2 regions of the Achromobacter sp. JCM 18799 genome follow, and region 2 is predicted to be linked to the other one. Evidence: predicted binding sites of a transcription regulator. Region 2 holds the regulator's gene; the other holds the start of a gene.
What was found. The regulator NrdR, encoded in region 2, represses ribonucleotide reductase genes. The targets are predictions, from matches to a motif close to CACNANATNTNGTG.
Positions count from the first base shown of each region.

Region 1: a site for NrdR is predicted at 5,131-5,144, ahead of ACZ5YA_RS03915 (ribonucleoside triphosphate reductase). Genes of this name have one in related genera too.

Region 1 covers NZ_AP043866.1:777,590-792,739, forward strand. The annotation lists gene ACZ5YA_RS03890 (PEP/pyruvate-binding domain-containing protein) at 1-120, opposite strand, end outside; gene ACZ5YA_RS03895 (TetR/AcrR family transcriptional regulator) at 117-767, opposite strand; gene ACZ5YA_RS03900 (NAD(P)H-dependent flavin oxidoreductase) at 851-2,008, opposite strand; gene ACZ5YA_RS03905 (anaerobic ribonucleoside-triphosphate reductase activating protein) at 2,098-2,910, opposite strand; gene nrdD (anaerobic ribonucleoside-triphosphate reductase) at 2,876-3,058, opposite strand; gene ACZ5YA_RS03915 (ribonucleoside triphosphate reductase) at 3,130-5,124, opposite strand; gene ACZ5YA_RS03920 (DUF3325 domain-containing protein) at 5,236-5,586, opposite strand; gene ACZ5YA_RS03925 (PepSY-associated TM helix domain-containing protein) at 5,583-7,190, opposite strand; gene ACZ5YA_RS03930 (ferritin-like domain-containing protein) at 7,475-8,089, shown strand; gene ACZ5YA_RS03935 (catalase) at 8,099-10,492, shown strand; gene ACZ5YA_RS03940 (lipid-binding SYLF domain-containing protein) at 10,680-11,198, shown strand; gene ACZ5YA_RS03945 (Bug family tripartite tricarboxylate transporter substrate binding protein) at 11,222-12,202, opposite strand; gene ACZ5YA_RS03950 (M20 family metallopeptidase) at 12,217-13,638, opposite strand; gene ACZ5YA_RS03955 (LysR family transcriptional regulator) at 13,752-14,663, shown strand; gene ACZ5YA_RS03960 (Bug family tripartite tricarboxylate transporter substrate binding protein) at 14,697-15,150, opposite strand, start outside.
Region 2 covers NZ_AP043866.1:5,416,715-5,431,864, reverse strand. The annotation lists gene ACZ5YA_RS25620 (DUF3142 domain-containing protein) at 1-672, shown strand, start outside; gene ACZ5YA_RS25615 (hypothetical protein) at 659-3,136, shown strand; gene ribD (bifunctional diaminohydroxyphosphoribosylaminopyrimidine deaminase/5-amino-6-(5-phosphoribosylamino)uracil reductase RibD) at 3,133-4,248, opposite strand; gene ACZ5YA_RS25605 (cysteine hydrolase family protein) at 4,463-5,026, shown strand; gene ACZ5YA_RS25600 (GlxA family transcriptional regulator) at 5,044-6,009, shown strand; gene nrdR (transcriptional regulator NrdR) at 6,059-6,538, opposite strand; gene glyA (serine hydroxymethyltransferase) at 6,745-7,995, opposite strand; gene ACZ5YA_RS25585 (LysE family translocator) at 8,201-8,836, shown strand; gene ACZ5YA_RS25580 (YbhB/YbcL family Raf kinase inhibitor-like protein) at 8,892-9,545, opposite strand; gene tyrS (tyrosine--tRNA ligase) at 9,618-10,847, opposite strand; gene ACZ5YA_RS25570 (M23 family metallopeptidase) at 11,103-12,512, shown strand; gene ACZ5YA_RS25565 (anhydro-N-acetylmuramic acid kinase) at 12,631-13,710, shown strand; gene erpA (iron-sulfur cluster insertion protein ErpA) at 13,780-14,151, opposite strand; gene ACZ5YA_RS25555 (DUF6776 family protein) at 14,238-14,984, opposite strand; gene argC (N-acetyl-gamma-glutamyl-phosphate reductase) at 15,029-15,150, opposite strand, start outside.

The sequences.
Region 1 (15,150 bases), 2.5 Mb from region 2:
GAAGCCGTCGGGCACCGGCACACCCAGTTGCGCCATGCGGCCCAGCTGCCAGCCCTTGCCGCCGACGGCGTGCGGGCCGGCCAGGGCGGCGGCAGCCCAGTCCAGCGCGGCGGCAGTCATGCTCCGGCCTCGGGGTGTACGCCGCGCACGAACAGACTGATGGCGGCATCGAATTCTGCCTTCAGGCTGCTGCGAGGTTGATCCAACCAGCGCAGCATCGCGCCCAGATACAGGAATTGCAGCTGATGGGCCAGTTGCCCGGCGGCAAGATCGGTACGCGCCTGGCCGGCGGCCTGCGCTTCTTCGATCAGCGCGGTGTACAGCGCCTGCATGCCGCTGCGCGGGTAGCGGCCGTCGTCGTGCGCGCCGGGCTGCAGCGTGGACAGCCGGTAGCGCAGGTACGGCCCCAGATAGGCGCGATGCGATTCGGACCAATGGGCCGACGCATGCAGTAGCCGCGTCAGGCGCTGCGCGAGGGTGGGCAGGGCGCGCAGCGCGGGCTGGAGGCTACGGACGCTGGCCGCCAGCTCGCCATGGAAGCGGTGCGCGAGCAGGGCTTCCTTGACGGGGAAATGGTTGTACAGCGTGCCCTTGGATACGTCCGCCTGCGCGGCGATCTGTTCCATGGTGACCGCGTCATAGCCCAGGGTCTCGAACAGGCGCCAGGCGGTTTGCGCCAGGTGGTCCAGGGTCTGCAGGCGCTTGCGTTCGCGACGCCCGGCTTCGGGCGCGGCGGATTCGGATGAAGGGAGGGCAGAGGAATCCATGGTGCGAAATAATTGAGCGACGAATAATATTGTACGTCGTTCAATTATTTTTGGAAATCCCGCCCAAGACAGTCTTGCGCGACTCAGGCCGCGGCGGGCATCTCGCCGTGCAGCAGATAGTCCATCAATTCACGCACTGAACGCACGGCGTTGCCGAAGGGCAGCTTGGACGCGCCGCGGAAGAACAGGCCGCGGCTGACTTCGCCGCGCATCGCGGCCGCCAGCTTCAGGTCGATGCAGAATTGCCCGAAGCGCGCCAGGCCGTCGCGCAATCCGCATTGCGTCAGGCAGTCCATGCGCTGGCTGCAGCGGCGCGCATCGCAGCGGGTGTTGGCCTGCAGCGTCTTTTCCTGGCGCAGGTAGCGCGTCAGCCAGGGCGTTTCCACGGCGCGGGCGGGCAGGCCCGCGACGCTGGTGAATTCGGCCAGCTTGTCCGGATCGGCGTCGATCAGCACGCGCTTGAAGTTCTCGTGCGCGTCGCCTTCGCTGGTGACGGCAAACGCCGTGCCGACCTGCACGCCGTCCGCGCCGTTGGCCAGCCAATGGCGCACTTGCTCATGGCTGCCCACGCCGCCCGCCACGATCAAGCGGGGGGCGTCGGAACCCAGCGCCAGTTCCTGGAACAGCTTATGGCAATCGGCCAGCACATGCTGGAAGTCGAAGCGCTCGCTGTGCACGTCATCCAGCCGGGCCGCGCCCAGATGGCCGCCGGCGTACCCAGGGTGTTCGATCACCACGGCGTCGGCCATGCGGCCCTTTTTCATCCATTTCTTCAGCACCACGGCCACGCCGCGTGCCTCGGACAGGATGGGCACCAGCGCTACCTTGGGGTAGTCGGCCGTCATTTCGGGCAGGTCCAGCGGCAGGCCGGCGCCCATCACGATGGCGTGGGCGCCGCTTTCGCAGGCCTGGCGCACCAGGGCGGGGTGGTCGCGCACCGCCTTCATGACGTTCACCGCCACCAGGCCGCGGCCCTGAGCGGTGTCCAGCGCGGCGCGCACCTCGCGGTCGAGCGCTTCCTGGTTGGCGCTGTCGATGATGTCGCGGTCATGGCAACGCTCGGTTTTCTCCAGCAGATCGGGGTGGTGGTGGCGCAAATCCACACTGGCGATGGTGCCCATGGCGTTCTGGCTGGCGACCGCGCCGGCCAGGCGATGGGCGGATACGCCGACGCCCATGCCGCCCTGGACGATGGGCAGCAATTCGCGTCCGGCTAGGGTGAGTGATTTGAACCACGTCATGATGAGTCTTTCCTCTTTTCAAGTGGACAGAGGCTAGAGCAAGGGGAGTTGGGTCGCCTTGCGCAGAATCAAGTGCGGCAGCACCTGGCTCAGCGATAGGCGAACTCCTCGAACCATTGCATCAGCAGCGCCAGGGCCGGGGCGCTTAGCGCGCGCACCGGGGGCGCGTCGGGCGAGCGGCGCACGCCCTGCACCGCGAAGCGGCGCACGCCGCGGCGCGCCAGCTCGCGCGCCAGGGTCAGCAGCCGCGTCTCGTCCAGCCAATCCGGATGCCAGGTGATGCGGCACTCGAAATCGATGCCGGCAGCCAGCAGTTGCGTCAGGCAGGCCAGCGCGGGGCGCTGCGAATCGCGGCGGCCGGTGACGTCGTCATAGCCCTGGGCGTCGGCCTTGATGTCCAGGCCGACCCAATCCAGATGGCGCAGCACGTCGGCCAGGCGCAGGGGATAGATGCCGGCGGTATGCAGGCCGACGCGGTAGCCCATGCGCCGGACGTCGCGGATCATCTGCGGCAGGCGTGGTTCGCTCAAGGGCTCGCCGCCGGAGAACACGATGGCGTCCAGCAGGCCTTTGCGCGTTTCCAGGAAGGCGCGGATCTCGCGCCAGTCGTAGCGGGCGGCGCGGGTCTGGAGTTCGACGTTGTGGCAGTAGTGGCAGCGCCAGGGGCAGCCCGCGATGAATACGACCGCCGCCAGTTGTCCGGGCCAGTCCACGGTGGAAAACGGCACCAGCCCGCCGACGGCGTGTGAATGCCGCGGCAAGGGCTGGGCCACCGGTTGCGGCGCAGTCGGGTAGGCCGGGCGCGCCGTCAGCCGCCGCGTGCCCGGGCCGCAGCCCGGGGTCGACGCGGCGGCTCGCGTGGCGCCCTCAGGCGCGGCGTTCGACGAAGAAGCGGCGTTCATTGAATTCGCCCTGTTTGCCGGTGTTGAAGGAAGTGACAGGGCGGTGGTAGCCCATGACGCGGGTCCAGATCTCGCAGCGCACGCGCTGGCTGTCGTCCAATTGCGCGGCGGGAGCGGTGGCGACTTCGGGAGCGATCAAGGTTTGCATGGCGGTTCCTTATGGAGTGGATGCCGGGCGGGCTGCCCGGCGGTCCGGCCTGGGGGCTGGCCTTTACAGCCCTAGGCCGGGGTGCAGCATGCCGCTTGCTTGGCCAGCAGTTCGGCATCGCATTTCGGGCAGAACTCGTGGTGCCCCGCCAGATAGCCATGGTTGGGGCAGATGGAGAAGGTCGGCGTGACCGTGATGTAGGGCAGCCGGAAATTCGACAGCGCGCGGCGCACCAGCTGCTTGCATGCGGCGGAAGAAGAAACGGCTTCGTTCATGTACAGATGCAGCACGGTGCCGCCGGTGTACTTGCCCTGTAGCGTTTCCTGCGGCTCCAGCGCATGGAAAGGATCGTCGGTGTGGCCCACCGGCAGCTGGCTGGAGTTGGTGTAGTAGGGCTGCGTCTCGCTACCCGCTTGCAGGATGGCGGGATAGCGCTTCCTGTCTTCGCGCGCGAAGCGGTAGGTGGTGCCTTCGGCGGGCGTGGCTTCCAGGTTGTACAGGTGGCCGGTCTGTTCCTGGAACTCGGTCATGCGGTCGCGCACGCGGTCCAGGAGGCGCACGGCCAGGGCGTGACCCGCGGCGGTGGTGATGTCCTCGGCGTCGGCCGTGAAGTTGCGGACCATCTCGTTGATGCCGTTCACGCCCAGCGTGCTGAAGTGATTACGCAGGGTGCCCAGATAGCGGCGGGTATAGGGGTAGAGGCCCTGATCGATGTAGCGCTGCACCACCTTGCGCTTGGTTTCCAGCACGTCGCGGCCCAGTTCCAGCAGGTGGTCCAGTTGCTGCATCAGCCGCGCTTCGTCGCCGCGGCAGGTGTAGCCCAGGCGCGCGCAGTTGACCGTCACCACGCCGACCGACCCCGTCTGCTCGGCCGAGCCGAACAGGCCGTTGCCGCGCTTGAGCAGTTCGCGCAGGTCCAGCTGCAGGCGGCAGCACATGGAGCGCACCATGTGCGGCTCCAGGTCCGAATTCAGGAAGTTCTGGAAATAGGGCAGGCCATAGCGCGCCGTCATTTCAAACAGGCGCTCGGTGTTGGGGTGGTCCCAGTCGAAGTCGGGGGTGATGTTGTAGGTGGGGATGGGGAAGGTGAACACGCGGCCCTTGGCGTCGCCAGCCATCATGACTTCGATGTAGGCGCGGTTGATCATGTCCATCTCGGTCTGCAGGTCGCCGTAGGAAAAAGGCATTTCCTCGCCGCCGATGTACGGGATCTGGTCCTTCAGGTCCGGCGGGCAGGTCCAGTCGAACGTGAGGTTGGTGAAGGGCGTCTGCGTGCCCCAGCGGCTGGGCACGTTCAGGTTGTAGATGAGTTCCTGCATGGACTGCTTCACGTCGGCGTACGTCATGGCGTCGCGGCGGATGAAGGGCGCCATGTAGGTATCGAAGGAGCTGAACGCCTGCGCGCCGGCCCATTCATTCTGCAGCGTGCCCAGGAAGTTGACGATCTGGCCGATGGCCGCGGACATGTGGCGCGGCGGCGTGGCTTCGACCTTGCCGGGGATGCCGTTGAAGCCTTCGGTCAGCAGCTGGCGCAGCGACCAGCCGGCGCAATAGCCGCTCAGCATGTCCAGGTCGTGGATGTGGATGTCGCCTTCGCGGTGGGCGCGGCCCGCCTCGGGCGCGAACACGTTGGACAGCCAGTAATTGGCGGTGACTTTGCCCGCCACGTTCAGGATCAGGCCGCCCAGGCTGTAGCCCTGGTTGGCGTTGGCGTTGACGCGCCAGTCGCGCTGGTCCAGGTATTCCTCCATCGCGCTTTCCACGTCCACCAGCGTGTGGCGTAGCGCGCGCAGCCGGGCGTGCTGTTCGCGGTGCACGATGTAGGCCCGCGCGGTGCGCCAATGGCCTGCCTGGACCAGGGCTTCCTCGACGCGGTTCTGGATGGTCTCGACGCCAGGGCAGGGGTTGCCTTCCAGCGCGGCGATGACGGTGTCGGTCAGGACTTGCGCGCCCGCCAGATCCAGTTCTCCCGTGCTGCTGCCGGCGGCCGCCATGGCTTGGGCGATCTTGTCGCGGTCGAACGCCGCGACCCGGCCGTCGCGCTTGAGGATGTGCTGGATATGCATGACTGACACCATATGTAGTAGGGTGTGGAAACTCTACCACCACATATGGTGCAGGAATTGCCCCGCACCGCCGGGATATCAGGCTTGCTTGATGCGCGTCAAACCTGCGCTTCAGAAGCCGATGCCGACCCCGGCCAGGGATATTGCCACGGCCAGCGCCGCGGTACGGGCCGCCGGACGCGGCGCCCATGACAGCATGCCGACCCAGAGCAGCGCGCCCGCCGACAGCCAGCCCAGCCATGCGACCACGCCCACGGTATTGCCCCACAGGCCCACGCAGGGCAGCAGGGCCAACGCCAGCAGCAGCACGCCGGCGCCGCGCAGCACGCGGGTATGGCCGGCGGAGGGATCGCGTCCCCAGACCTGATCATAGTGGCGCGGCATGGCCAGGCTCAGGCAGGCCATGCCCGAATAGGTCAGCAGCAGCGCCATGGAAATTGCGTACAGGTCGTTGGTGTTCATGCGGCCGCCTCTGCGTCACTGCGGGGATTGCGCCGGACGGGCGCGGATGCGGGCCGTCGCCACAACAGCAGGGCCGCCCAGCCCGATAGTACGCCGAATGCGACGGACGTCAGTTCGACGCCGGCGCTCTCCCAATCGCCGCGCGCGATCTGCGCTGCCGGATGGTCGCCCAATGTGATGAACGACAGCGCCGGCAGCAGCAGGCACAGCGCCGACAGCAGCACCAATTGCGAGATCCAGGCGCGGCGCGGGCTGCACAGCCAGGCATGCGCCAGGGTCAGCGCCCACGCCAGGAAGAAGCAGCGCAGTTCCCAAAGCGCGCGGTTCTCCAGCGCCACGGGCAGCAGGCGGTTGGCCCAGAGGTAGCTGATGCAGGCGATCGCCAATCCGGCCAGCGCGGCCACGTTCAATCCTTCTATCAGCCGGTACATGCGCGCCGTGGCGCTGCCGAACTCGCCGCCATGCTTGGCGCGGCGCTTGACCATGAACAGCAAGGCGCCCGTGCCCATCATGGCCGCGCCCGCCAGGCCGCAGACGAAGTACAGCCAGCTGATGCCCAGCCCGCCGAACTTGGACATGTGCAGGTCGCTCATCACCTGGAACGTCAGCGCCGGCGCGCCGCCGTGCACGCCGCCCGCGGGCCGCAGGCGCAGCAGCTCGCCGCTGGCGGAGAACTCCGCCATGCCCGTGGTGGCGCTCAGATTGCGGAAGGTGTCGGCGTCTTCGTTCCAGCCATAGACGCCGATGCGCATGGAGCTGTCTTCGGGATTGTTGATGACGATGGCGCGCGCGGTCTGCCCGATCAGTCGTTCGCCGCGGGCCACGATGGGCTCGAGCGCCGGCATGGCCAGCGCCACGCCGCTGCGGGCGGGCCGTTCTTCGCCCGTCAGCTCGGCCAGGTACAGGCGGCTGGCCTGCGGGCCGGCGCCATAGGTCGCCGTGACCGGGGCCGGCATGAGCTGGGCGCTGGAAATCACGATTCCCGTGTAGGCAATCATGAACTGGAAGGGCAGGGTCAGCACCGCCACCGCGTTGTGCGCGTCCAGCCAGGACCGTTGGCCCTTCTTGGCGCGGAAGGTGAAGAAGTCCTTGAAGATGCGCTTGTGCGTGACCACGCCGGAAATCAGCGCGACCAGCATGGCCATGCTGGCGAAGGCGACGATCCACAGCCCCAGGCCGGCGTCGTGCAGCGTGTAGTGGAAGTCCACGAAATGCGTGCCGCCCATCGTCGCGCGGCCTTCGGCATCGTGGTGGTCATCCAGTTCGGCGCCTGTCTCGGGGTCGAGCTCGGCATCCGCATATAGGCCGTTCTGGTCGAACCAATAGGCCGTCAGGCCGTTTTCGTGAAAGCGGTCCACCGGCCAGATTTCCCACATGCCGGCGCCGGCATGGTTGCGCGCCATGTAGTCCACCGCCAGTTCCAGCCGGCGGGCGCGGTCCACCGGCACGCTTTCCTTTTGCGCGGCCAGGGCTTCCGCCTCGCGGTGCTCGGGCGTCATCCAGTGGGTAATGGGCTCGGAGAAGACGGCCAGCGATCCCGTCAGGAAGACGGCGAACAGCAGCCAGGAAAACCACAGGCCGACCCAGGTATGGAGCCAGGCCATGGATAGGCGGAAACCGGATTTCAGGACGAGCCTCTTTCTTGTTGGGGCCGCCGCGAGCCTGGCGGTCTGATTTTATTGAGAATGGTTCCAATTCTAGTCTAAATGGGGACGAGGTTGTCCTTGCCCACAGTCTTGTATTTTTTGCCGCGGAGGCGGCATCCGCTCCGAGCTGCCGCAGGGCAATTGCCATCGCGCGGACCGGGCATGGCGATTGCTGGGTAGGCGCTCCATCCGCATATCCGCCGCAGGCATGCGCGGATGCCCATCCAGAAGAGGAGCGCCCAATGAAACGCAAAGCCGGAAATGCCTCGCAAATCGAGGAACTGCTGTACCAGGCCCTGGAAACCGAAATTGGTGGCCTGGCCGTGTACGAAACCGCCGTGTCCTGCGCGGTGAACGAGGATCTGAAAAAGGAATGGCTCGGCTATCTGGAAGAAACCCGCACCCACCGCCGGGTGCTGTTGACGGTGTTCGAGCAGCTGGGCCTGGACCCGCAGGCGCAGCCGCCGGGCCGCCAGGTCGTGCGCCACATCGGCGAGGCGCTGGTCAAGGCCATGAAGATGGCGATCAGCGCTGGCGATCCGCACGCCGCCCAATTGGTCGCCACCGAATGCGTGGTGCTGGCCGAAACCAAGGATCACGCGAACTGGTCCCTGATCGGCGTGATTGCCGAACAGCACAGCGGCGACGAGGCCAAGGTGTTGAAGCAGGCTCACGACGCCGTGGCCACGGACGAGGACCATCATCTCTATCACACGCAGGGCTGGTCGCGCGAGCTGTGGATCGAATCGCTCGGATTCCCCGCCGTGCTGCCGCCTCCCGAAGAGGTCAAGCAGGTCGAGACCGCCATCGGCGCCTCGCGGGCCGAGCAGGCGCGCGGCAAGATGCTGAGCCACTAGGAGATTGCGATGCCAGCCAAGAAAGCAGCAGGCAAGGGCGGCGCGGGCGCGGCCGTGGACACTGCCTATCTGAACACGGACAGCGGCCCGGCGTCCGGACCCGCGGGCAAGCCCAGCCACCCGGCGGCCAAGCGCGCCGCGGCCGTGGGCGAAACGGCCGCCGCGATTCCCCACAATGCCGGCAAGGCGGCGGAGTACGGCGAAGAAGGGGCGCGCTGCCCCTATGCCGGCGCGCACGTCGCGGCAGCGGATCCTTCCGCGACGGCCAGTTCGCTGTCCGAAACCGAGACCTCGGCCAAGACCGGGGGCGCGGCCGCGGCCGGCGTGAATGCGGCCGACGGACGGCTGGAGCGCGTGCGCGCCGATGCTGGCGGGCAGATGCTGACCACCAACCAGGGCGTGCGCGTCAGCGATAACCAGCACTCGCTCAAGGCGGGCCTGCGCGGGCCGGCTTTGCTCAAGGACTTCATCCTGCGCGAGAAGATCACGCATTTCGACCACGAGCGGATTCCCGAACGCATCGTGCATGCGCGCGGTTCGGCGGCGCACGGCTATTTCGAATGCTATAAGCCGCTGACCGACCTGACCGCCGCGTCCCTGTTCGCCGAAGCCGGCAAGCGCACGCCGGTGTTCGTGCGCTTTTCGACGGTGGCGGGTGAACGCGGCTCCAAGGACACGGCGCGGGACGTCCGCGGTTTCGCCGTGAAGTTCTATACCGACGAGGGCAACTGGGATCTGGTCGGGAACAACATGCCGGTCTTCTTCATCCAGGACGCGATGAAATTCCCGGACCTGGTGCACGCCGTCAAGCCCGAGCCGCATCATGGCATGCCCCAGGCCGCGTCCGCGCACGATACCTTCTGGGACTTCGTGTCGCTGATGCCGGAATCCACTCACATGCTGATGTGGCTGATGTCGGACCGCGCCATCCCGCGCAGCTACCGGATGATGCAGGGCTTTGGCGTGCATACGTTCCGCTTCGTCAACGCCGCGGGCGAATCGCGGCTGGTGAAGTTCCATTGGAATCCCATTCTCGGCACGCATTCGCAGGTGTGGAACGAAGCCGTCAAGGTGTCTGGCGCGGATCCCGACTTCCACCGCCGCGATCTTTGGGAGGCGATCGACGCCGGCAATGGCCCGCAGTGGGAGCTGGGCGTGCAGGTGTTCACCGATGAGCAGGCCGAAGGCTTCAGCTTCGACGTGCTGGACGCGACCAAGATCGTGCCCGAGGAGCTGGTGCCCGTGGTGCCGGTGGGGCGGATGGTGCTGGACCGCAACCCCGACAACTTCTACGCCGAGACCGAGCAGGTCGCCTTTTGCGCCGCCCACATCGTGCCGGGCCTGGACTTCACCAATGACCCGCTATTGGCAGGGCGCATCCACTCCTACGTGGACACGCAGATTTCGCGGCTGGGCGGCCCCAACTTCCATGAAATCCCGATCAATGCGCCGCTTGCGCCCGTGCACAACAACCAGCGCGACGGCATGCATCGCCAGGCCATCCACCGCGGCCGCGTGGCCTACGAGCCCAACTCGCTTGCAGGCGGCTGTCCCTTCCAGGCCGGCATGGAAGGCTTTGTGTCGTTTCCGGAGCCGGAGACGGGCGACGAACTGCGAGGGCATCCTGAAAAATTCGCCGAGCATTACAACCAGGCGACGCTGTTCTATGAAAGCCAGGCGGACTGGGAAAAGCGCCACATCGTCGACGCCTATGCCTTTGAGTTGAGCAAGGTCACGGTGCCGGCGGTGCGCCAGCGCATGGTCGCGTCGCTGCGCAATGTGTCTGAAGAACTGGCGCGGGGCGTAGCCGACCAACTGGGCATGGGCTTGCCTGCGCCCTTGCCGCGGGCGATCGAGCTTCCGCCCAAGCCGGAGGTCGAGGTGTCGCCGGCATTGTCGTTGGCCGCGCGCCCTGGCGACGGCGGCATCGCCACGCGCAAGGTCGCAATCCTGGTGGCGGAGGGAGCGGATGGCAAGAGCGTGTCAGCCGTGGCCCAGGGCCTGATCGCGGCGGGCGCCATTGTGCGGCTGGTCGGGCAGCGCATCGGACCCGTTCCGGCGGCCGGGGGCGGCACGCTGGATGCCGACGCCTCCCTGGACAACCATCCTTCGGCGCTGTTCGATGGCGTGGTGGCGGCGGGCGGCGAGGCCGCCGTGGCCCGCCTGGAATCGGACGGACGCGCGCTGGAGTTCCTGCGCGACGCCTACCGCCATGGCAAGACCTTGATGGGCATGGGCGAGGGCGTGCAGTTGCTTGCCGCGGCGGGCCTGTCCGCCGATCCGGCGGATGGCGGACTGCTGACGATGGACGCGACGGCCCCCGCCAAGAGCGTGTCGTTCTTCATCGAAGCCCTGGGCCGGCATCGCCACCCGCAACGGGAGACTTCGCCGCCCAGGGTTTGACGTGGCCTCGGTGGCCGGGTGCGCATGCATCTTGACAAGGCATCGGCGCCTGCCAATACTCGTTCAGCAAGTCGGGGCGAGCGCGTCGGCGCTTGCCGTCCTTTTCCTTTCGAGATCAGGGGGCTGTATGCGTCGCGCATCCGTTTTGCCTATGAGTATCCGCGGCTGGCTTTGGGCCAGCCTTTTTTTGTGGGTTACCTGTTTCTTCCTCGCGCCGCAGGCCAGGGCGGAGTCCGCGGCAGAGCTCAGCCGGGAAGCGCAGGGTGCGCTGGATCGCCTCTACCAGCAGGAACCCAAGACGCGTTTACTGGGCGACAAGGCGGTGGGCGTGCTGGTGTTCCCCCGCATCCTGAAGGGGGGGCTGCTGGTCGGCGCGGAAACCGGCGACGGCGCGCTCATGCGCGGCGGCAAGGTCCAGGCCTACTACAACATATCGGCGGTGTCGTTCGGTCTTCAGGCCGGCGCGCAGGAGTTCAGCTATGCGCTGTTCTTCATGAATGAGCCGGCGCTGCGGTACCTGGACCAGAGCGACGGCTGGTCGCTCGGCGCCGGCCCCAGCCTGGTCGTGGTGGACGACAGCTATGCCGCCAGCATTACCACCACCACCCTTAGCCAGGACGTATATGCCGTGCCATTCGGCGGACAGGGACTGATGGCGGGCATGGGCCTGGAAGGGTCCAAGATCACCCGCACCCAACCGGACTGAGGCCAGGCGTCAGCCCGCCGCGGCTAGTCCAGGGTGATGCCGGCGCGGGCCGCCACTTCAGAAAAGGTGCGCAGTTCCTTCGTGATCTGCGCCTTGAAGGCCGGGGCGGGCAGATACACGGGATCGAGCGCCAGGTCGGCCACCGATTTGCGCACCTGCGGGTCTTCCATGATTTCCGCCACGGCGCGGCTCAGGGTGTCCACCACGGGGGCCGGCGTGCGCGCCGGCGCCACCAGCGCGTACCAGCCCACGAAGGAAACATCCGCCATGCCGGCCTCTGCGAAAGTCGGCACATCGGGCAGTTGCGGCATGCGGCGTTCGCCCGTCACGGCCAGCGCGCGGATCTTGCCGGCGCGGACCTGCGGCGCGGCGGAGGACACGGTGTCCACGCCCAGGTCGACCTCGCCGCCTATCATGGCCGTGACCAACTGCGCGCTGCCCTTGTAGGGCACCGGCAACATTTTGGCGCCCGCGGCCTCGGCGTACATCTCGCCGGCCAGGTGCGGCGCGGACCCGGGACCGAAGGTGCCGTACATCAGGCCGCCCTTGGCGCTTTGCTGCCGGGCCAGCGCCGCCGCTTCCTGCACGGTGCCGGCCGCCAGGCCGTTCTTGGCCAGCAGCACCACGGGCGCCATGGCGACGATGGCGATGTGTTCGTAGCTCTTTTGCGGATCGTAGGGCAGGCCGGGCTTGAGCGCCGGCAGCACGGTATAGGTGGTGCTGCCCGACAGCATCAGGGTGTAGCCGTCAGGCTGCGCGCGCGCCGCCGCTTCCGCGCCGATCACGGTGGATGCGCCCGGGCGGTTTTCCACGATGACCGGCTGGCCGAACTTGCCGGACAGCTTGTTGGCCAGCAGCCGCGCCACGGCGTCGGTCGCGCCGCCCGGCGTGAAGGGCACGACGATCTTGATCGCCTGTTCGGGATAGGCGGCATGGGCGCCGCCCGCATGCGCGGCGGCGGCAAGGCTTGCGGCCACGAGGGCGGCGCGGAGTTTGACGTTCATGTCGGAGATCCCGGTCACTTGGTGTTGGAAGACGGAGTTGCGGCCGCCAGGCGCAGGGCGCTGCCCTGGTCGCCCAGGTCCCAGAACAGGCCGGCCATGATGGCCAACCCCTCGCGGGCGACGCTGCCCAGCAGGTGTTCGTTGGGTGCGTGCTGGGCGCAGGCGGGATAGGAATGCGGCACCCACAAGGTGGGCAGGCCCAGCTGGTCGGCGAAGATGTCGTTGGGCAGGGAACCGCCCAGGTTCGGCAACAGCGCCGGCCGCTTGCCGGTGCTGCGTTCCAGCGAGGCCGCGGCCCAACGCACCCAGGGATTGTCGGGCGACAGACGGGTGGCGCCGGCCTGCATGCCGATGCGCACTTGCACGTCCTCGAAGCCCGCCGCGCGCAGATGCTCCTTTACATGCGTTTCCAGCGCCCGCCAGTCCGTGCCCACCACGAATCGCAGCTGGCACCAGGCCACGGCTTCGGGCGGGATGGCGTTGACCGGCTTGGCCGGATCGCCGGCGCCAAAGGTCAGGACGTCCAGGCTGTTCCAGCCGAACACTTTTTCGGGGGCGCTCAGCCCGGGTTCGCCCCACCAGGCGTTGATGTCGGGGTCGTCCTCGCCGCCGCCGACTTCCAGGTCGGCCAGCGCCTCGGCCACCGCGTCCGGGATGGGGGGCGGACGCAGGCCGGGCACCGTGATGCGGCCGCGCGCGTCCACCAGCGTGGCGATGGCATGCGCCAGCACGATGGCGGGGTTGGCCAGCAGGCCGCCCCAGTTGCCCGAGTGATAGCCGCGTTCGCGCGCACGCAGCTTCAATTCGAAGTTCACCGCGCCGCGCGAGCCCATGAACAGGGTAGGACGCCGGGCGCTCAGGCGCGGGCCGTCGCTGGCGATGAACACGTCCGCCGCCAGGGCCTCGCGCTGCGCCTCGCAGAAGGCGGCCAGTCCGGGCGAACCCGCTTCCTCGCCGGTTTCGATCAGCCAGATCGCGTTGAAGCCCAGCGCGCCGCCGCGCGCGGCGATGACCTGGCGCAAGGCTTCCAGGTTGATGCTGTGCTGGCCCTTGTTGTCGGCGGTGCCGCGCCCGTACCAGCGGTCACCCTCGACCTGCAGGCGCCAGGGATCGCGGCCGGCTTCCCAACGGGCGGCATTGCCGCGCACCACGTCGCCATGGCCGTACATCAGCACCGTGGGCAGGCCGGCCTGCTCGATGCGCCGCGCCACCAGGATGGGCAGGTCGGCGCCCGAGGGATTGGGATGCACCTCGCAGGCGAAGCCCAGCTCCTTGAGCAAGGGCACCAGTTCTTCATTGAGGTAGGCATGCTGGGCCGGCGCCTGGTCGGGCACTTCGCTTTCCGTCGCGTAGGCGACGCGACGGGCCAGCGCGGCATGCAGGTCGCCATTGTCGTAGGCTTGAACGGCTTGGAGCAGGGCTTGTTCGCGTGTCACTTGGGCGGCTGGGATTCTGAGGGAGACACAAAGTTATTACGCTTCATAACATGCCACAATTAGATAATTAGCATTCTTTCGTTGCTATAAAGGCATGGGTAAGAGGGGCCGTCATGATTTCGCTGGGCTTGAGGTACTTCCTGGAGGTCGCGCGCTGCGGCTCCATCGCGGGCGCCGCGGCGGCGCAGCACGTGGCGGCCTCGGCCGTCAGCCGGCAGATCGCCAAGCTGGAGGACGGGCTGGGCATCGCGCTGTTCGAGCGGCAGGCGCGCGGCATGGAACTGAGCGAGGCCGGCCGCCAACTGGCGGCGTACGCCAATGCCGCCGCGCTGGAAGCCGAGCGCGTCACCACCGAGATCCGCCAGCGCAGCCACCTGGGCGACGTGACCATACGCCTGGCCTGCACCGAGGGTTTCGCCCACCGATTCCTGCCCATGTGCATGGCCGAGTTCAAGCGGGTGCGGCCCGAGGCCCGCTTCCATCTGCATGTGGAGCGCCCCGAGGAGGTCAGCCGCCAGATCCTGGAAGGCCTGTCGCAGCTGGCGCTGCGCTACACCACCGCGCAGGACGACCGGCTCAAGACCGAATTGCTGGTGCGCGCGCCGGTCTATGCGGTCATGTGCCGCAACCACCCGCTGGCCAGCCGCCGCAGCCTGAGCGTGCGCGACCTGACCAAGGTGCCGCTGTCGCTGGGCGACCATGGCACCACCGTGCGGCAGCTGTTCGACGCGGCCTGCGCCAATGCCGGGCTGCATATCGAGCCGGCCTATGTGTCCAATCATTCCGCGGCCTTCCTGCCCATGCTGCCGGGCAGCGACATCGTGGCGCTGTCGGGCTACCTGACGATGCTGGGACAGCGCGACGGCGAGGGCTTGGCGGCGGTGCCGTTCAGCAATCCGGAAATGCGGCAGCGGAGCATCCAGGTCCTGACCTTGCAGGGCCGGACCTTGCCGGCGCTGGCGCGCGAATTCCTGGAGTTCATGGCGCAGCGGCTGACGGCCACGCCCAAGGCGCCGGAAGGGTAGCGGGGCCGCCGCGGGCAGCCCCGGGACGGTGCCTCAGTCCAGCGAGATATTGGCCTCTTTGACCACGGCCGCAAAGCGCGCCGAATCGGCGTCGCGGGCCTGGGCCAGCGCGGCGGCGTCCTGCGGCCAGGCGTCGAAGCCATAGGTTTCGAAGCGTTTGCGCACGGCGGGCGTGACCACGGCCTGGGCGATGGCGGCGTTGATGCGCTTGACCACGGCATCCGGCGTGCCCTTGGGCGCGAAGGCCGCGACCCAGGTCTTCAACTCGAAGTCCTTGGGGCCGCCGGCCTCGCTGACCGTGGGCACGTCCGCGTAGGAACCCAGGCGGGACGGCGCCGCCAGCGCCAGCAGCTTGACGCGCTTGGCCTGGTACAGGTTCTGCACCGTGGCCGCCGTGCCGAAAGCCCAATCGACCTCGCCATTGGCCACCGCCGTGTAGAGCTGGGCCAGGTCCTTGAAGGGCACGTGCGTCATGCTGGTCTGCGTG
Region 2 (15,150 bases):
CCCGATGAAGCCGTGTTGCAGGTCCACGCGGTGCTGAGTCCCGAACAGGGGCTGTTCAATGCCAAGCGCGCAAGCGCCTGGCTTGCGGCTTTCGCGGATCGCACCCGGCGGCCGTGGCGCGTGGCGTTGGCCACCTATGGCAGCCGCGTAAGCTGGAACGACGACGGCAGCATTGCGGCGGTCGAAAGCGAGCGCCCCGCCCTGCTGCCAGGCGGCCGCGCTAGCGAACTGGTGGCCACGCCGGCGGCCATGGCGGCCTTCATCGATGAGATCCACCGCTCCCGCCCGCGCGGACTGGCGGGGATCGTCTGGTTCCGCCTGCCCACCGCGCGCGACGAACGCGCCTGGAGCCTGGCCACCTGGCGCGCCGTGATGACGCGCCAGCCCCTGGCGCCGGCGTTGTCCGTCACGGCGCGCGCGGCCGGCGGCAGCGGCGCGCAGGACCTGATACTTGCCAACAGCGGCAACGCCGACGCGGCCCTACCCTTCGTGATCCGCTGGGAAGGCGCTTGCCGCGCGGCCGACGGCATCAATGGCTACACCCTCGAACATGATTCCGGCGGCGCCTTCCTGCGCCGCTCCCAGAATGGCCTGCTGCATGCAGGCGGCCAACGCAACATAGGCTGGATACGCTGTGAAAACGGGCCCACGAGCTTCCATGTACAACCGTAAATCGCTTGCGGCGCTGCTGCTCCTGATGGGCGGCGGCATCGTCATCGCCTGCGGGCCGGAGTTTCCCGCCCAACTGCTCGACGACCGCGCGGCCACGCTGCGCGCGACGCCGGCCAACGCTTTCGGCTATGAAACCGCGCGCCTGGTGGACGCCAGCGATGCGCTGCGGGCCCGCGAAGCCTATGAATTGCCGGACGGCAGCTACCAGCAGAACGCCTTGCCGGAAGACCGCGATCCCGCGCTCACGCCGGCGCAGCGGGCCAGCGCCCGCGCCATGCGCGCGCAGGCCGACGGCGACCGGGCCTATGCGCTGGGCGCCGATTTGCCGGCAGCGGTACGTCTTTACACCGCAGCCGCGGTTGACACGCATGCCGCCCGCGAAGCGCCGGATGCCCACCGCCTGCTGGAGCAGGCGCGCGCCCGCTACCGCGCCATCCTCCAACTGCCGCCGCAGCAAGCGGCGGCGCGCAGCGTCTGGGCCGCCTATATGCTGGCGGAAATCGGGGACGAGGCAGAATCGGCCTCTGAAGACGCCGAGGCGCAGCGGCAGGCCGCGGCGCAAGCCTATGGCCGCGTGCGACAGCTGGCGCGCGACGGCGCGCCGGACCCGCTGGGCTTGGCCGTGGCCAGTTACGGCCAGGAGGCGCGCCTGTTCCTCGCCGGGCCGCAAGGACAATGCAGCTATATGGAGTTGGTCAACGCCGAGCCTTGCATGGACGCCATTCCCGCGGCCTCGCTGAAGCATGCGCTGCGCCTCTATGCCGAACAGGCCGCGCGCGACTCCGCGAGCGGCAATGCGTCGCTGCGCATGCTGGCCGAATGGGCCTTGGAAGATCCGGCGCGCACGCGCCGCCTGATCGACGATCCTGTCGCGCAGCGCCTGTTGGTGGCGTACGCGCTGGCCAGGGTCGGCGACATCGTGGATGGCAGGCCGGACAGCGCCAGCGATCCCTACGCCGCCTACGACACGACGGGCCAGGTGGGGTTGGCCGACGCGGCGCAAGGGCACGACGTTACGCCGAATCCGGCGCTGCAATCGCTGGTTGCGGCATTGGAAAGCCAGGATCTGAAGCAGGTGCCGGATGCCGACCGCGTGGCCGCGCTGGCCTACCGCATTGGCCGCTACGAGCTGGCGCAAACGCTGGCAACGCGGCTGGACACGGCCTTGGCCTGGTGGGTGCGCGCCAAGCTGGCGCTGCGGCAAGGCGACACGTTGGCGGCAGCCCGGGCCTATGCGCAGGCGGCACGCGCGTTTCCGCGCGCCGACGGCAGCCTGGAAGCTGTCGGCGCGGCGCGCCTGCTGGGCGAGCAAGGCGTGTTGACGCTGTCGCGCGGCCAATACGTCGAGGCGCTGGATCAACTGCTGCACGCCACCGTGAAGGACGATCCGGCCAACCCGGCCGAGGGCTTCTGGCTGTCCACCCCGTACTGGAATGATGCGGCCTACGTCGCCGAGCGCGTGCTGACGACCGCCGAACTCAAAGCCTATGTAGACCGGCACGCGCCCGCCACATCGACGCCGGCGGGGTCCGCGCCGCGCGACCCGCAGAATTTCTACGACTGGACAAGACAACACCCCGTCACCGCCTCCGATCGCCTGCGCCTGCTGCTGGCGCGCCGGATGGTGCGCGAAGGTTCGATCGAGCAGGCGCTGCCCTACTTCCCGGCCGATTCGGACGCCCGCTACGCCACACTGGAAAACACCGACGGCAAGTGGGAAGTGCGGCTGCAGGAAACCCGCCGGCTCGCCGCGGAGTATGGCGCGGCCTTGCGTCGTGCCGGCAGCGCCTGGGGCCGCACCGCACGGGCACAAGCCTGGTACGAGGCTTCGCGGCTGGCGCGGCGCGACGGGATGGAAATCATGGGTTTCGAGCAGGAGCCGGATTTCGCAGTCTATGGCGGCAGCACGAGCTATGGCGCGGGGCGCAGCGCGGTCCCAGGCTGGAAGGCGTATGACGGCGATCCCGGCACGCCCGAGACGCCGGCGCTGCGGGCCGCGGCCGCGCTGCCGGGTCCGTTCGTCACCGAAGAGGAACGCCGCCGCTATGCCGCCAGCGAAGCGCAGCCCTACGCCCGCTTCCACTACCGCGAGATCGCGGCCAATCATGCGCTGCGCGCGTCCGACGAGCTGCCGCGCCGCTCGCAGGCCTACGCCGCCGTGCTGTGCCAGGGCGCCCGCTACATCATCGACGATTCCCCGGAACTGGCCGCCACGATCTACCGCCGCTATATAGAACACGGCGCACGGGTCCCGTTCAGCGGCTCTTTCGGCCGCGAATGCGCCGCGCCCGATTTCCAGGCGGCTGCCTGGTTCCATTACACGCAGGCTGGAAAATCGTGGGAACGCCTGCGCCGCGACCATCCCGGCCTGCTGCTGGCGGCCGCGTTGCTGGCCCTGGCCGGCGGCGCCGCTGCGATCCTGGCCTGGCGCTACACCGCGGCGCGTACAGGGCGCCGCCTCTAAGACAACTCAGGGAGCTCCACGCGCCGCGTCAGCTGATTCCAGGTGTCGGCCACCCGGGCGCGCACGCGCAGATCCGCGCCCACCGGGGCGGTCTCGATGAATTCATAGCGCCTGGCGCCGTCCAGGTGCTCCAGCATGGGCAGGCGGACCATGCCGGCCGCGTCGCCCAGCAGCACCGGCGCCAGGTACAGCAGCAACTCATCCACGCAACCCGCGGCGACCAGCGCGCCGCTCAGGCCTGCGCCGGCTTCCACGTGGACCTCGTTGAACTGTTCCTGGGCCAGCCAGCGCATCATCGCCGGCAGGTCGACCCGGCCGGGCGCCTCGCCCGGCAGCAGCACCACGCGGGCGTTCCTGGCCTGCAGGCGCGCGGCCTTGGCCGCATCTACACGAGCCGTGAAGATGATGACCTCGGCGTCATCGAACAACCGTGCGTCCTCGGGGATTTCAAAACGGCCGTCCACCACGGCCTTGCGCGGCTGGCGGGGTGTGTCCACGCCTCTGACATTGAGCTGCGGATCGTCTTTCAGCACGGTACCCATGCCGGTCAGCACCACGCAGGCGCGGGCGCGCCAGCGGTGTCCGTCGGCGCGGGCCTCGGGCCCGGTGATCCATTGCGAGACGCCGTTATGCAGCGCGCTGCGTCCGTCCAGCGAGGCGGCCATCTTCATCCACACCCACGGCAGGCCGCGGCTCATGCGCGAGATGAAACCCGCGTTGATCGCCAGCGCCTCGCCACGGCAGACGCCAGTGGTCACCGCGATGCCGGCATCGCGCAGGCGCGCCAGCCCCTGGCCGTTGACCAGCGGATTGGGATCGCCCAGGGCCACCACCACCCGCGCCGGCCTGGCCGCGAGCACGGCGTCCACGCAGGGCGGCGTACGGCCGAAATGGCTGCAGGGTTCCAGGGTGACATAAAGCGTGGCGCCTTCCACCGATTCGCCTCGCGCCTGGACGTCGCGCAAGGCGCAGACTTCCGCGTGCGGACCGCCCGGCGGCTGCGTGGCGCCTTCACCCAGCACGCGGCCGTCGCGCACGATCACGCAGCCAACCCGGGGGTTGGGCGCGGTGGTGTACATGACGGTCTGCGCCAGCGCCAGGGCGCGCCGCATCCAGAAAATGTCGTCGTTGTCGCTGGGAATCATCATGACCAGGATTGTATGTCCGCCGCCGGGCGGGCAGGCGGTTTGGCAGCGGCTCCACGGGGCATCGGCAACCAATGTCCGTTTTAGGCCGATGGCGGTCTTTCGCCGCGCTCGCCGCCGCACCGGATTGCAGTAAAAATAGCTGCACACCCCTACAATTTGCCCTCCAGGAGCGCGGTTCATGAAACAAGCACTGATCGTCATCGACGTACAAGACTCTTTCCGGCAACGTCCGTTTTGGGATGAAGCCGAGTATCCGGCGTTCGTGGAGCAGATCCAGTCCCTGATCGACGCGGCCCAGGCCCGCGACATTCCGGTGCTGCAGGTATTCCACACCAGCGTATCGAACGACCCTGCCAACCCCTTCTCGATGGCCTCCGGCCACGTCAAGACGCTCAAGGAACTGCGCATCGCCCCCACCGCCGTGTTCCACAAGACCGTGCATTCCTCGCTCTATGCCAAGGACGCGGACGGCGCCAGCCTGCAGGACTGGCTGGTGAAGCACGGCATCGAAGGCATCATCGTCAGCGGCATCCGTACTGAACAGTGCTGCGAAACCACTTCGCGCCATGCCAGTGACGCCGGCTACAAGGTGGTGTTCCCCACCGACGCCACCCTGACCTTCGCCATGCAGAGCCCGTCCGGCCAGCACTACACGCCGGCCGAGATCCGCGACCGGACCGAACTGGTGCTGCAAGGGCGTTTTGCCCGCATCGCGCGCGCGGCCGACGCGCTGGCGGCCTGACACTGGCGGGGGGCCGCATGGTTCCGGTGTATTTCGTGCTGACGCGGGGCGTGGTGCTGCTGGACGTGGCAGGCCCCGCGGAGGCCTTCCGCGTGGCCAACAAGCTGGTTCCGGGCGCCTTTGAACAGCATTTCTGCGGCCCGTCCCGGGAGGTCGAAAGCGGCCTGCCCGGCCTGCACCTGGCGCATATCCAGGCCCTGCCGGCCAGTCTGCCGCCCGAGGCCCTGGTCATCATTTCAGGCGTGGTGGGCAAACCCACCCGCCTGGACGACCCCGACTCGCGCGCCATCATCGACTGGCTGGCCGTCCGCCATCCCGCGGACGGCTTCACGCTGATGACGGTATGCGCCGGCGCCCTGTTCGCCGCCGCCGCCGGCCTGACGCGGCAGCGCGACTGCACCACCCACCACACCTGCCTGGAACAGCTGGCCAGCATCGACCCGAGCGCGCGGCTGCATGACAACCGCATCTTCGTCGAGGACGGCAAGCTGGTCAGCAGCGCCGGCATCACGGCCGGCATCGACCTGGCGCTGCACATGGTGTCGCGCCATTGCGGGCCGCGCGTGGCCAGCGAAACGGCGCGCGACATGGTGGTCTACCAGCGGCGCGCCGGCACGGATTCCACGCTGTCGCCCTGGCTGGACCATCGCAGCCACATGCATCCGGGCGTGCACCGGGTGCAGGACGCGGTCATCCGCGATCCGGCAGCGCCCTGGTCGGCCCAATCGCTGGCGGACCAGGCGCACACCAGCGCGCGCCATCTGACGCGGCTGTTCCGCGAACACGCGGGCTGCACGCCGATGGACTATCTCTATCAGATACGCGTGGCGCTGGCGCGCGACCTGCTGCGCGATACCCGGCTGGACCTGGAGCGCGTGGCGGAAAAGTCGGGATTCGGCTCGGCGCAGCACATGCGCCGCGTGTGGCGCAAGTTCCAGCCGCTGACGCCCAGCCTGGCGCGTGCGGCTCCCACCATGCAATGACGGCGCCGCAGCGCCGTCATTTTCCAGCATCGGCTGAACCGCAGCCCTGCTAGTCCTTGCGCAGCTTGCCCGGCAACAGCGGCCCCTGCATCTCGCGGATGGCTTCGACGAATTCGCCGATGTCCTCGAAACTCTTGTAGACCGAAGCGAAGCGCACGTACGCGACCTTGTCGAGCTTGCGCAGTTCGTTCATGACGAGCTCACCGATGTGTTCGCTGGGCACTTCACGCAGTCCGCTGGCCAGCAACTGTTCTTCGATGCGCGCGACCGCGGCGTCCACATCTTCCGTGCTGACGGGGCGCTTGCGCAGCGCCAGGCTCAGGCTGGCGCGCAGCTTGCCGGGATCGTAGTCGCTGCGGCTGCCGTTGCGCTTGACGATGGAGGGCATGGCCAGCTCCACCCGCTCATAAGTGGTGAAGCGCTTGTCACAGGACAGGCAGCGACGGCGACGGCGTATGGCGTCGCCTTCTTCGGAGACCCGGCTATCTACGACCTGCGTTTCGGCATTGCCGCAAAATGGACACCGCATGTGTGATCCCTAAAGGCACTGAGGGGGGCAATATTTGAGCATATTGTAACGAGGCGTCCAGCCGCCAGCGCCAATACGGGCTAATCCGCCCCCGTATTTTTTACCAGGACGGCGCCGGCCGCCTGAAAGCAAAGGGACGGCGCCTTGCGGGGCCGTCCCTGGTAGACCGCTGCGGCCGGGCCACAGCCCGCCGCAGGGATGCTCGCTTACTTCTTGCCGTAGACCGGCAGGCGCGAGGTCAGTTCGTTGACACGGGCACGCACGGCGGCGATGTTGGCTTCGTCGCGCGGGTTGTCCAGCACGTCGGCGATCAGGTTGGCGGTCAGCTCGGCTTCCGCCTCGGTGAAGCCGCGCGTGGTCATGGCCGGCGTGCCCAGGCGGATGCCGCTGGTCACGAAGGGCTTTTCCGGATCGTTCGGGATGGCGTTCTTGTTGACCGTGATGTGGGCCTGGCCCAGCACGGCTTCCGCTTCCTTGCCCGTGATGCCCTTGGAACGCAGGTCCACCAGCATGACGTGGCTTTCGGTGCGGCCGGAAACGATGCGCAGGCCGCGCTTGACCAGCGTGTCGGCCAGCACCTTGGCGTTCTTGACCACTTGCTGCGCGTAGTCCTTGAAGGCGGGCTCCAGCGCTTCCTTGAAAGCCACGGCCTTGCCGGCGATGACGTGCATCAGCGGACCGCCCTGGATGCCGGGGAAGATTGCCGAGTTGATGATCTTCTCGTGCTCGGCCTTCATCATGATGACGCCGCCGCGCGGGCCGCGCAGCGACTTGTGCGTGGTCGAGGTGACGAAGTCGGCGTGCGGCACCGGGTTGGGGTAGGCGCCGCCGGCGACCAGGCCGGCGTAGTGGGCGATGTCGACCATGAACAGCGCGCCGTTTTCACGGGCGATGCGGGCCATGCGCTCGAAGTCGATGTGCAGGGCATAGGCGGAGGCGCCAGCCACGATCAGCTTGGGCTTGTGCTCCTTGGCCAGTTGCTCGACCTGGTCATAGTTCAGGACTTCGTTTTCGTCCAGGCCGTAGGAGATGAAGTTGTACAGCTTGCCCGAAGCGTTGACCGACGCGCCGTGCGTCAGGTGGCCGCCTTCGGCCAGGCTCATGCCCAGCACGGTATCGCCCGGCTTCAGGACGGCCATGTACACGCCCTGGTTGGCTTGCGAACCCGAGTTGGGCTGCACGTTGGCGGCTTCGGCGCCGAAGATCTGCTTCAGGCGGTCGATGGCCAACTGCTCGACCACGTCCACGTATTCGCAACCGCCGTAGTAGCGCTTGCCCGGGTAGCCTTCGGCGTACTTGTTGGTGAGCTGCGTACCCTGGGCTTCCATGACGGCCGGGCTGGCGTAGTTCTCCGAGGCGATCAGCTCGATGTGCTGTTCCTGGCGGACGTCTTCCTTCTGGATGGCGGCCCAAACGTCCGGGTCAGCCTTGGACAAGGTGAGGTTGCGGTCAAACATGACGGGGGGTTCCTGAGGCGGTAAGAGAGGAGAAAACTGCGCCCGGGTGGGTAAACCCGGAGAATGACGGATAGTTTACCCCGTCGGGCAGGATCAAATGCGCCCAAAATGCAGGGAACCCGGGCAAAATTCCCGGCATGGGCGCGAAAACCACGCCATCCTCCGCGGCCGGAAAAGCCGCCTCAATCCGACTTGAGAAACTTTCATGCAAAGCGCCACGCTCATAACCTACTCATTAGTAGCTGCGGTCAGCGTCGTCAGCCCCGGCCCGGCTACCATGCTGGCCATCCGCAACGGCGCGGCGGGCGGGCTGCGGGCCGTCCTTCCGTCCACCCTGGGCAACGTCACCGGACTGTTCCTGCTGTCGGCCGCCGCCATGCTGGGACTGGGCGTGGTGCTGCAATCGTCCGCCATGCTGTTCACACTGCTCAAGCTGGCTGGCGCGGCGTACCTGCTCTACCTCGGCCTGCGCCACCTGCTGGGCCGCTCGACCATCGCACCGCCCGCTGACGCCTCCGCGCCGGCGCCGCGCAGCGCCGGCCGGCTCTATTCGGAAGCCGCGCTCGTTGCCACGCTGAACCCCAAGCCCATCCTGTTCTTCACGGCGCTGTTCCCCCAGTTTCTTAACGCCGCCGAGCCGTTGCTGCCGCAGTTCTTCATCCTGACGGGCATCTTCACGGGCATGTCGCTGGTGTCGCTGCTGGCCTACGGCACCTTGGCCCACCGCGCCCGGCGCCTGCTGCGCCAGCCCCGCATCGTCACCTGGATCAACCGCCTGGTCGGCGCCATCTTCATCACTTTTGGATTGGCGCTGCTGCGGCTCAAGCGCGCAATGGGCTGAGGAAATAGAAAAAGGCCGCAGTCGCAAGACTGCGGCCTTTCGGCGGCGCGGCGGATCAGGCCGAGGTGGCGCCGATCTGCTTGGGAGCCAGTTTCGGATTGAGCGTATACGTGCCGGTCAGCGACGCCTGCGCCAGCACATGCTTCTGGATCGCGCGCAGCGCGTCCTCGCCGGTGAAGGAGCCCTGCAGGTTCAGCGTGGGCACGTCCAGCGCATACAGGGTGAAGACGTAGCGGTGCGGGATGGCGTCGTTCCAGGGCGGGCACGGACCGTCATAGCCGAAGTAGTCGCCGCTCATGTCGTGGTCGTTGGCGAACCAGGACGAGTACGAGTTGATGCCCTGGCGCGCATCCATCGGCGCCAACGGGCCGCCCTTGCCGCGCGGCGTGATGCCGCTGGAGAAGGTGCCTTCCTCGATGTCGCGCAGATCGGCCGGCAGATCGACCAGCACCCAGTGGAAGAAGTCCACGCGGGGCAGGCTGGCCGGCACCTCGCGGCCTTCCTGGTTGACGTCGTCGGGCTCGGAGGGCACATCGGGGTCATGGCAGATCAAGGCAAACGACTGCGTGCCCGCCGGAACTTCGTCCCAGGAAAACTGCGGGTTGAAGTTGTCTGCCAGCGCGACGTGCGATTGCGCATCGATCCTGCCGAAGGCATAGCGTTCGGGAATCGACTCGTTATCGGAAAAGGACAAACTCGAAAGTTTCATGTCGTGCTCCTTGATGTGCCGCAAAGGCCCCACTGCCCCTGTCTGTACCCTCAGCGTATCAAAACTTCGCAATCATGGGTTCAAGTTAACACGCGCAAATTTGCGCTTGCCCACCTGAACGACGTAAGTCCCCGCCGGCAATTGCAACGATTTGTCTTCCACGCGATCGCCGTTGACGCGCACGCCGCCCTGCTCCACGTTGCGCTGCGCTTCCGAGCCGGAAGCCACCAGGCCGGCCTCGCGCAGCAGCTTGAGAATGCCCACCGGCGCGCCGCCAATGTTCACTTCGGGAATGTCGTCGGGGATGGCGCCGTCGCGGAACCGGGCTTCGAACGAAGCCAGCGCTTCGTCCGCGGCCTTGGCGGAATGGAAGCGCGCGATGATTTCCTGGGCCAGCATGACCTTGGCGTCGCGCGGATTGCGGCCGCCATCGATCTCCTGCTTGAGCGCGGCGATGTCTTCCAGCGAGCGGAACGACAGCAACTCGAAGTAGCGCCACATCAGCGTGTCGGAAATCGACATGAGCTTGCCGAACATAGAATCGGGCGACTCCGAAATACCGATGTAGTTGCCCTTGGACTTGGACATCTTCTCTACGCCATCCGTCCCGACCAGCAGCGGCATCGTCAAGATGCACTGCGGCTCCTGGCCATACTCCTTCTGCAGCTCGCGTCCAACCAGCAGGTTGAACTTCTGATCGGTGCCCCCCAGCTCCAGATCGGACTTCAGCGCCACCGAGTCGTAGCCCTGCATCAGCGGATACAGGAATTCATGCACCGAGATCGGGATGCCGCCCTTGAAGCGCTTGGTGAAATCCTCGCGCTCCATCATGCGCGCGACCGTGTAGCGCGACGCGAGCTGGATCATGCCGCGCGCGCCCAGCGGATCGCACCATTCGGAGTTGTAGCGGATCTCGGTGCGGGCCGGATCCAGCACCAGGCTGGCTTGCGCGTAGTAGGTCTTGGCGTTGGCCTCGATCTGCTCGCGCGTGAGCGGCGGGCGGGTGTTGTTGCGGCCGCTGGGATCGCCGATGGTGGAGGTGAAGTCGCCGATCAGGAAGATGACGTTGTGGCCCATGTCCTGCAGCTGGCGCATCTTGTTCAGCACCACCGTGTGGCCCAGGTGGATGTCCGGCGCGGTCGGATCCAGCCCCAATTTGATGCGCAGGGGCACGCCCGTGGCGCGGCTCCTGGCAAGCTTGCGGGCGAATTCGGACTCGACCAGCAACTCATCGCAGCCGCGCTTCGCTATACGCAGATCTGCTTCGACTTCGGGGGTAATCGGGGCTTCTGAGGGTGACATGGCAGGGGGACCAACTCGGCTTCAGCCGATAAAAAGGTGTAAAAAGTGACGAAAACTATCGAAAATTCTAGCCGAATCAGCTAGGATACCGCCCTAATCATACGCAATTGCCATATATACGCAGTTGTGGTCCGGTTTACACCCCGCTGTTCACAAGATGCGCCCCGCGCCAGCCCTTGCCCCGAAATGTGCGCGCGAGGGCCGTTCGTGTCACGCACCCTGCGAGCTCAAGCCACCTGAGAGGGTATCTTCACGATGAATCGTGGCCTCCACGAACTGGCGAGTAGCATCAAACGCAAAGTTGCTGCCGTGTTTGCGCCCGTCAAGCCCAAGCCTCAGCGCTCGGGACTTTTCCGCCGCACGCTTCTCGTCACCGCAATTGGTCTGTTCGCTGGCGCCGCCGCCCTGGGCATGGTGCAGCAACCCGACCGTACCGAACTCCCCCCTTCGCGCATCATCAGCAGCGTCCTGCCGCTAAGCGCCGAGCAAGTCGAAGTCAGCACCCCCAGCGCCGCCCCCTACATCAGCGAAACCCGGATCCGTGCCGGCGACACGCTGGCCGCGGTGCTACAACGCCTGGAACTCGACGCGCCCAGCCTGCAGACCTTCCTGACGCACGAAGCCAGCGCCCGCAGCATCTACAAGCTGTACCCCGGCCGCTCCGTGCAGGCCGCGACGGACGAAGCCGGCAACCTGATCTGGCTGCGTTACATCCACACCCCTGGCAACGAGACAGATGGCCAGGTCGTGACGCGCATGCTGCACGTCGCGCCCGCGGGCGACAGCTACAAGGCCGAGGAAATCACCGAAAGCACCGAACGCCAGACCCGCGTCGCCGTGGGTACGATCCGTTCGTCGCTGTTCGGCGCCACCGACGCTGCCGGCATCCCGGACTCGGTCACCATGCAGATGGCCGACATCCTCAGCGCCAAGATCGACTTCCTGCGCGACCTGCGCCAGGGCGATAAATTCCGCGTGGTCTACGAAGTGCGTTCGCACGACGGCCGCTACGCGGGCGCCGGCCGCGTGCTGGCGCTGGAATTCATCAACGGCGACAAGACCTACAACGCCGTCTGGTTCAGCCCCGACGAAAAGAGCGGTTCGTACTACGACTTCGACGGCACCAGCCTGCGCGGCGCGTTCCTGCGCACCGCCCTGAAGTTCAGCCGCATCAGCTCCACCTTCGGCATGCGCATGCACCCCATCCACAAGACCTGGACGGGACACAAGGGCGTGGACTACGCGGCGCCTTCGGGCACGCCGATCCATTCCACCGCCGACGGCACCGTGGAATTCTCCGGTTGGCAGAATGGCTACGGCAACGTCGTCATCGTCAAGCACCACGGCAAGTATTCGACGCTGTACGCCCACCAGAGCCGCATCGCCGAAGGCATCACCAAGGGTTCGAAGATCTCGCAGGGCCAGTTGCTGGGCTATGTTGGCGCCACCGGCTGGGCCACCGGCCCGCACCTGCACTACGAATTCCGCGTGGACAACCAGCCGATCGATCCGCTGTCGGTGGACCTGCCGGTCGCCCGCAGCCTGGAACCCGCCGAAGTCCGCGCCTTCAATCAGGCCGTGGGACCGTACAAGGCGCAGATCCAGCTGCTGACCGAGTTCCAACAGACTCTGCCCGACGCGCTGACCAACGTGGCCAGCCGCTAAAGCCGGTCCAACGTCCCGTCAAAAGCGGCCCCGCACTTTCAGCTGCGCGGCCGCTTTTTCTTTTTCGAGGCTCCTCGTGAATCCATCCACCACTAACGCACAGCTCTATATCGGACTGATGTCGGGTACCAGCGTGGACGGCGTGGACGGCGTGCTGGTGCGCCTGGCCGATGACCAGGCGCCGGCCGTGCTCGCCAGCGCCAGCCTGCCCATGCCGGCGGACCTGCGGCGCGAACTGCTGGCCCTGAACCAATCCGGCGACGACGAGCTGGCCCGCGCAGCGGTGGCCGCCAACGCCCTCGCCCGCCTGTATGCCCAGACCGTGGCGGCCCTGTTGCAGCAAGCCGGCGTCGCGGCCGACGACGTGACCGCCATCGGCGCCCACGGCCAGACGGTCCGGCACCGGCCCGACCTGGGCTACACCGTGCAGCTCAACGCCCCCGCCTTGCTGGCGGAACTGACCGGCATCGACGTGGTGGCGGATTTCCGCAGCCGCGACGTGGCCGCGGGCGGCCAGGGTGCGCCGCTGGTGCCGCCCTTCCATGCCGCCATTTTCGGCTCGCCGCAAGGCCGCGCCGTCCTCAACCTGGGCGGCATCGCCAACGTGACCCTGCTGGAGCCGGGGCATGCGCCCCGCGGCTTCGATACGGGGCCCGCCAATGTTCTGCTGGACGGCTGGTGCCAGCGCCACCTGGGCCGGCCTTATGACGCCGACGGCCGCTGGGCGGCGACCGGCCAGGTGCTGGCGCCGCTGCTGGAACAACTGCTGGCCAGTGAACCCTGGTTCGCCCTGCCCCCACCCAAATCCACCGGGCGCGACCTGTTCAACATGCAATGGCTGGACGATCGCCTGGCCGCATTCGACGGCCCCAAGCCTGCGCCGCAAGACGTGCAGGCCACGCTGCAGCGCCTGACGGCGCGCACGGTCGCCAATGCCGTCGATGCGGCCGCGGCGGGCACGCAGGAAGTCTTCGTCTGTGGCGGCGGCGCGCGCAATCCCGGCTTGATGCGCGAACTGGCGTACTGTCTGCAACGGCCGGTGCACGCCACCGATGTGCTGGGCGTGCCGGCGCAAGAAGTCGAGGCCCTGGCGTTCGCCTGGCTGGCGCAGGCCTTCGTGCAGCGCAGGCCGGCGGGCTTGCCGGCCGTCACCGGCGCGCGCGGCGCGCGCATCCTGGGCGCGCTCTATCCGGCCTGAAAGCCGCGCGCCCATGCAAAAAGCCCTTCGGCGCGCCGAAGGGCTTTTTCCTTTTTCCTGCCCGGCTGATTACACCGAGAACGAGGAACCGCAGCCGCAGGTAGTGCTGGCGTTGGGATTGCGGATGACGAACTGCGCGCCTTCCAGGTCTTCCTTGTAGTCGATCTCTGCGCCGACCAGGTACTGGAAGCTCATCGGGTCGACCAGCAGTTGCACGCCGGCCTTGTCCAGCACGGTGTCGTCATCGTTCACGACTTCGTCGAAGGTGAAGCCGTACTGGAAACCCGAACAGCCTCCGCCCTGCACGAAAACGCGCAGCTTCAGCTCAGGATTGCCTTCTTCGGCCAACAGATCCTTCACCTTGGCCGCAGCCGAGTCGGTAAAAACCAGGGGAGCAGGCGGGGCGGCCTGCAGGTCGACGGTTTCGGTCACTGCATTCATGGTTCACTCCTGGCCGGTTCGGCCATATTTCGGTGAGCGGCAACGGCGCTCGCATGGTGTCACTATAGCGCAGGGCTTGCGCAGACTCAAAGTTCGAGCTTGACGCTTCTTGACGCGCGGACGGTATCGCCCTCCAGGACGCTGACCGTCACGCTTTCGGGGACAAATCCCTCGGGCAGCGCCAGGATGCCCTGGCTGCGCTGGTATTGATCGAACTGCAGGGCCAGCGGCGAGGTCGGCGCGCTGTCGCCAGGAATGGCGACAGAGCCGGATTCGGCCTTGACCTGCATGGGCGCCAGATCCACCTTCACGGTTTCGCCCTTCAGGACGCCAGTGGCCTGGAAACGCAAAGCGCCCGAGAATGGAGAGCCGCCATTGCGGCCGCTGCGCATCAACAGGACCTTGTAGCGCAAGCCGCCGCCACTGCGGTCGATCTCGACGCCACGGATGTCCACCGACCCCTCGGGACCCGGCGGCAATAGCTGCTCATAGAACGCCAATTGATCGCGCACCCTGCCGACCTCGGCCTGGACCGTGCGCAGCTGCGTTTCCAGTTCCTGGCGCGCGGCGCGTTCGATGACCAGCTCGCCGTCGGCGGTGTCCAGCTGCCCTTGCGTGTAGCGTAGCTGCGTCGACTGTTGACGCATGGCCTCTTCCTGGACCTCGGCCTGCCGGGCGCTGATCACCACGGCATCCTGCGGCCGGTAGAGCTTGCGGGCGTAGAAGAAGCTGGCGGAACCGCCCAGCAGCACGCCGATCAGCAGGCCCACGAATACGCGCGTCAACCCGCCGGCGGAGCGAGACTGGGGCGTGGTGGAGGAATCGGCGGGCATAAAGAGCGGCGGCTTGCGGCCCTGAGGCCGCAAGCCTGCGTACATCAAGGCAGGATCGCGACCTGATCCAGGCCGGTCGATTCGGGGATGCCGAACATCAGGTTCATGTTCTGCACGGCCTGGCCGGCAGCGCCCTTGACCAAGTTGTCCTGAATCACCAGGACGA